DNA from 2 places in the Paenibacillus sp. Y280 genome. Region 2 is predicted to be linked to the other one. Evidence: riboswitches for the same ligand, from Rfam matches in the RefSeq annotation. Region 2 holds a riboswitch; the other holds the start of a gene.
The links. Region 2 has a riboswitch for cobalamin ahead of AC1TPC_RS18670 (DUF4430 domain-containing protein). Riboswitches for the same ligand answer to the same signal wherever they lie in the genome.

Region 1 (3,157 bases), on a different contig from region 2:
GCTATGGCTATGGCGCAGGTTCCAGCTGCCTTTCATGAACCGACTATCAACCTTCCTCCACAAGCGATTGGCAGGAGGTGCACAGCGCTCAGCGAAGCAAGAAACCGGGCATTTGCTTGCGACCGGCATCGCGTTCGGTTTCTTGCCCTGCGGCTTGACATATGCGATGCAAATGACAGCGGCCTCCACCGGCTCGGGGCTCGAGGGTGCGGCTGTGATGGCCTTGTTTGGCCTCTCTACCTTTCCTGCCCTAGCTGCTGCAGCGTCCATTGCATCCTTTGCAAACAAAAAATGGCGGCGCTTCATGCGCAAGGCGAGTGTGGTGACGGCGATTGCCGTAGGCGTCATTTCGATTTTGCGAGGGCTGGCTGTCAACGGCGTGATTCCATCGATAAATCCGTGGCTATGGTAAGCAGTCTAATGAACAGCCTTCAACAATCTGACGATAGTATAGGTTTGAGCTTCTGTCTCAACCGTTAATGTCGCCTTCCATGTGCCAGCCATGAGCGGCACGCCTTCACCTTCATATTTGCCCGGTGAAGCTTCGGTCATTGTAAATGCATAATCCCCGCAAACCATATCCAGCATTTCCAGCTTTACGGATAAGCTGGCTCCCTGCAAGGCCGCGCCAGAGTCATCAGCAAGTTCGATTAGAAAGCTGTTGCCGCGAAGCACTTTGGCCGGATTAGGCGCGATCCACCAAATGGCATGGCCTCTCTCGAAAGTATGCTCCGAAATAGGAGGAGGCGCTTTGTCGCGTTGGCGGAGCCAAGTTAGCGCTAAACCAGCTAGAAGTGCAATGGCAATGAGCAGGAAGACGAATTTATAAAGCGGCGATAGTGATTTATGCTGTGGCTGCATATCGGCTAGTGACCTCCTTTTGCATAAAACGGATTCGTCGTCGTCTTTAGTAATGAAAGAGGCATATTACGTTACCTATGCGGGAATTGTCAGGAGCAGAACGGAGGGAGCTGATCCGATTGGCTTAGCGAGTAATGTTGGACAAAATCCGAGAGACGGTGTATATTAACATCTGATAATTTCATACGTAAAAATAGGTGCTGATGGGAGAGTTTCTGACAATGGGTCATTCGATTGTTGGAAGTCGCTTGCTTGAAGCTTAATAGGGAAGACCGGTGAGAATCCGGCACGGACCCGCCACTGTAAGGGAATGCAGCAGGAGCTAGCCAGCGCTCGCTGTCACGACCAAGTCAGAAAATCTGCCTGTTTGTACATAACACTTTTACCTACGTGGACTTAGGGATCGTGCTTTGGAAAGCCTGCCGCTTCGTTTATTTACTAGAGCGCGTATAAGAGCATTTCTGGCACAATTGCCGGAAATGCTTTTTTTTATTTTATACGAATAAAAAAATTAGGGGTGGAGAACAAGATGAACGGAAAGAACCGCAATATGATGAAGATTCTGTTTGGCTTGCTGTTAACGATGATGCTCGTATTTACAGCAGCATGCGGAGCAAGCAATGGCAATGAAAACAAAGCTAGCAATACACCGGCTAATACGGAGCAAGCTGCTACGAATGAGCCGGCGCCATCGGGCGAATCATCTGGTTATCCGCTAACGATAAAGGATGATACAGGTACGGAGATGACGTTCGAGCAAGCGCCGACCAAGGTCGTTACGCTTGTACCGAGTGAGACGGAAGCTATTTATGCCATTGGCTCTGGGGAGCAAGTCGTAGGGGTTGATGAATATAGCAACTATCCGGAGGAAGCTGCATCCAAGCCGAAAGTAGGCGATATGACGACTAACATTGAAGCCGTAGCAGCGCTTGACCCTGATCTTGTGCTGGCTTCACCGTCGATGAACACGGAAGCGATCACGAAGCTCCGCGAATTGAACATTCCGGTGTTCGCGACTGATCCGCTTACCTATGATGCCGTTATTGCCAAAATCGAAAATTTAGGTCATATTATGAATAAACATACGGAAGCGGCTGCCGTTGCTGACCATATGCGTGAAGTTAAGCAGCAGGTAACCGATGCAGTGAAGGACGCGGAGAAGAAGAAAGTATACCTCGAGTTTTCACCAGGCTGGACAGTTGGTTCAGGCACTTTCCTCGACGAGCTCCTGACGCTTGCAGGCGGCATCAATATTGCAGCCGCATCGCCTGGCTGGTACGAGGTTAGCGCTGAGGAAGTTGTAAAACAAAATCCTGCATTTATTGTATATCCTGCATTGAAGGAGGACCCGAATCCAATCGTTGCTGGTATCGAAAGCCGTCCAGGCTGGGATGTCATCGATGCGGTGAAAAATAAGCACATGCATGCGGTGACGGAGGATCCGCTCGTACGCGTTGGACCACGTCTTGCTGATGGGTTGCTTGAGCTTGCTAAAGTCATTCACCCGGATCTCGTAAAATAATCAAATGACCTATAAATTAGTTTGGTATGGAGGAGCAGCTATGCTCCTTCTTGCTGTTTCTATCGTTGTTAGTCTATCAATTGGATCGGCTGGCATATCCTTGCGTGACGTGTGGGGGATACTTCTTCATCAACTGCCGTGGTTTGCGGATAAGCCTACTTCGTATTCACCCGGACAAATAGCTGTCGTGACACAAGTCCGGCTCTCGCGCGTTTTGCTCGCCGTGCTCGTTGGGGCATGCCTTGCGCTTGCGGGCACCGGCTTCCAAGGCGTGCTGCGCAATCCGCTGGCCGATCCTTATACGTTAGGCGTCGCTTCTGGAAGCTCGGTCGGAGCAGCATTTATGATCTTGTTTGGACTGCAGACCGTGCTTGGCATATGGACGATACCGCTCGTTGCCTTCAGTACAGGAATCGTTACGCTGCTTGGCGTTTTTTGGCTCTCGCGCAACAAGGGCGTCATGCATATTGAAACGCTTATTCTCTCAGGAGTCATTATCCAATCCTTTCTTGGCGCATTCGTTTCATTCATGGTTTCCATGTCGGAGGGTGTTGTCAATCAGATCTTGTTCTGGTTGATGGGCTCGCTTGCTATGCGAAGCTGGGAAAATGTCTATATGATGATTCCGTTTCTGCTTATTGGAATGCCGCTGCTCCTCTCTTACGGCCAGCCGCTCAATTTATTTGTGCTTGGCGAGCGGCATGCAGCGCATCTGGGCATTCGTGTCGAGAGGACAAAGCTTATCGTCTTAATCAGCTCGACGCTGCTCACCGC
Region 2 (3,157 bases):
CGCTTGGGATCTTGGTCCCCGTCTCGGGACTCTTGCTTCAATGGTTTACGACTAGACAGCTATTTATAGCGGCGCTAAGCTTTTCCATACTCGGTACGCTTGTAGCGGCGCTTGCCCCAAGCTTTGAAGTGTTAATGGCGGCGCGTGTCATTCAAGCCGTAGGCACTGCTTTGCTGCTGCCGCTTATGTTTAATACGATACTCATTATTTTCCCTGCTGAAAAAAGGGGAGCGGCGATGGGTGTTATCGGGCTCGTCATTATGGTCGCGCCTGCCGTAGGCCCAACGATTGCAGGTCTTCTCATTGAAAATTTGAGCTGGCATTGGATTTTCTGGTTATCGCTGCCGGTCTTAATTATTGCTTTATTGTTCGGGATTATGTATATGCAGAACGTATCCACGATTACGAAGCCTAAAATTGATGTCATGTCCCTCGTGTTCTCAACGCTTGGCTTTGGCGGCATCGTGTTTGCCTTCAGCAGCGCGGGCGAAGGAGAAGGCGGCTGGAGCAGCACAAAAGTGATCGCTTCGATGATCGTCGGTCTTCTGGCGCTTGTCATATTCGCTATTCGTCAATTGACGATGAAGCAGCCGATGATGAATTTGCGGGCATTTAAGCATCCGATGTTCGTTGTAGGTACGCTAATGGTGTTTATTTGCATGATGGTTATTTTATCATCGATGCTCGTATTGCCCATGTATTTGATCAGCGGACTCGGTCTTAGCGCATTAACGGCAGGACTTATCATGCTGCCAGGCGGACTTTTGAACGGGATTATGTCACCGATTATGGGCAGCTTGTTCGATAAATTCGGACCAAAATGGCTCGTTATTCCGGGGCTTGTTATCGTTGCCGCTGTGCTATGGTTTTTCTCTGGCATTACGACAGCATCCACGATTGCACTCATCATTGTGCTTCATTCCTGCTTGATGATCGGGATCTCCATGGTGTGGATGCCTGCTCAGACTAATGGTCTTAATCAGCTCCCGCCTGAGCTTTACCCGGATGGAACAGCGATTATGAACACCCTCCAGCAGGTTGCTGGCGCAATCGGCACAGCCGTTGCCGTAAGCATCATGACTGCAGGTATGAACAGCTTTATGAAGGGCGTGGATGATCCAACCGATCCTGCCAATGCGCCGCTCGCGATGACAGCGGGCATCTCGGATGCATTTATATTCGCTATGATCGTAGCTATTGTCGGCTTGATCGTCGCTTTCTTCATTAAACGGGTTCATGTAGGCAAGAGCAAGCAGCATTAATCGATAGGCACGAACCAAGAAGATTCGACCGTCACATGCGATCGAATCTTCTTGCTCGTTAACAGGCAATCTGTTATAGACAAACCACTGCAATCCCGATATGATTGATTAAACAATCGAATAATGATAAAGAAAAGGTGCAGACAAGTCGTTTTTTTGTTTGCTTAATAGGGAAGTCCGGTGCAACGCCGGCGCGGTCCCGCCACTGTAAGTGAAGAGCGATTCTCTAAACAAGCCACTGTCCGATCAAAGGATGGGAAGGCAGAGAAGCGTGATGACGCACGAGCCAGGAGACCTGCCTTTTCTTATTTTGTTTCCTATTCTTCGGGGGTAAGAATGAGGAGGCGTGATCGAAACGCAGCACATATCGTATCCTATTTATATGCTGAACTGATCTTTAATTTGACATGCAGATCCCTTTCAAAGAGGGATCTTTTTTTTGTTTTAACAGCGTTGTTTGATTAGTTAGGTTGAAAGGGAGCAGAGAGAAGACGATGGTTGTGAATAGTAAAAGATGGTTTTCCGGCTGCATCATACTCGTACTGATTATTGGTATGTTAGCTGGCTGCGCCGCACCGGGGCAAGAGGTGAATGTACAGGCGAATCAGACGCAGGAAGTCGGTGCATCGCAAGGCGATCAAGCAACGAATGCCGGCAGCAAGGAACAGCCTTCAGCGACAAGCGAGGCAGTGAAATCCGAGGCGGCTGCCCCGGCAGCTGAGCCAAAGTCGACTTCGACGGACAGCACAGAAAATAAGCAGCCTGCGGACGCCGCAGGAGATAAGCCGGCAACAGCTGCGCCAAAGCCTGACGCTAACCAGGTCAAAGCTCCCGCAGCGAAGGAGCAGATTACTTCCCCTTCAGCGATTCCAAGTGCCACGGCGAAGCCGGTTAAGACGGATGAGCCTGCGCCTGCCGTAACGCCGCAGCCAGCGAATATCGTGACCATTTCGATTGTAGCGGACGAAGAGACGGGCACTGTGCTTGAACCGACCGCCATCGAGCTCAAAAAGGACGATACGGTGCTTGAGGTGTTGAAGAGAATTACCCGGAAAAATAAAATTCAGATGGAGTACAAAGGTTTAAAAGCAGCGGCGTATATTGAAGGGATCGATAACGTATACGAATTCGATCACGGCGCGAAGAGCGGCTGGATGTACAAAGTAAATGGCGAATTTCCCAACAAAAGCGCTGGTGCCTATGCGCTCAAGGAAGGCGATGTTATCGAGTGGCTGTACACGATTGATCTCGGCAAGGATCTAGGAGCTGAATATGAATGAATACCGCCTTCGGTTCCGTACATCCGATCACAAGCTTCAGCTACTACGCGGGTGCGATCGCTTTTAGCATGCTTCTCTTCCACCCTTTATTTCTACTGACCTCGCTTGCTGTGGTCATGCTCGTTATTATTGTTCACGGCGAAGGGAAGCGGCTGCTTAAGCTGCTTCCTTATTATGTGCTGATGGGCGGCTCCGTCGCTGTTCTCAATCCGCTTTTTTCGCATCGCGGGAGGCATATTTTATTTTATTTCATGGATCAGCCAATTACGCTGGAAGCGATTTTGTACGGAGTGACGATGATGCTTTCCTTATTAGGGATTTTACTTGCATTCGTATCGTTTCAGCATATCGTCACGACAGACAAATGGATGTATTTGTTTTCCCGCGTGCTTCCGCGAACCTCTCTGCTCACGTCAATGTCGATTCGTTTCGTGCCGCTTTTTTTGCGAAGGCTGGAGCAGATTACAACCGTACAGCGGACAAAGGGCGTATCGATCATGGAGGGCAGCCTGCGGAAGCGCAGCAAGGACGGCATGCTGCTCGTTCGCGTGTTATTGACCTGGTCGCTTGAGGAAGCGCTGCAGACGGCGGATTCCATGAAAGCGCGCGGTTATG

Region 1: another riboswitch for cobalamin. It lies ahead of AC1TPC_RS03225 (ABC transporter substrate-binding protein); the one in region 2 lies ahead of AC1TPC_RS18670 (DUF4430 domain-containing protein).

What each region holds. Positions count from the first base shown of each region.
Region 1 covers NZ_JBXCIW010000002.1:110,248-113,404, reverse strand. Annotated here, with positions in the region: gene AC1TPC_RS03235 (sulfite exporter TauE/SafE family protein) at 1-412, shown strand, start outside; gene AC1TPC_RS03230 (FixH family protein) at 418-861, opposite strand; cobalamin riboswitch at 1,068-1,242, shown strand; gene AC1TPC_RS03225 (ABC transporter substrate-binding protein) at 1,391-2,383, shown strand; gene AC1TPC_RS03220 (FecCD family ABC transporter permease) at 2,424-3,157, shown strand, end outside.
Region 2 covers NZ_JBXCIW010000015.1:54,708-57,864, reverse strand. Annotated here, with positions in the region: gene lmr(B) (lincomycin efflux MFS transporter Lmr(B)) at 1-1,262, shown strand, start outside; cobalamin riboswitch at 1,381-1,579, shown strand; gene AC1TPC_RS18670 (DUF4430 domain-containing protein) at 1,763-2,542, shown strand; gene AC1TPC_RS18665 (energy-coupling factor transporter transmembrane component T) at 2,539-3,157, shown strand, end outside.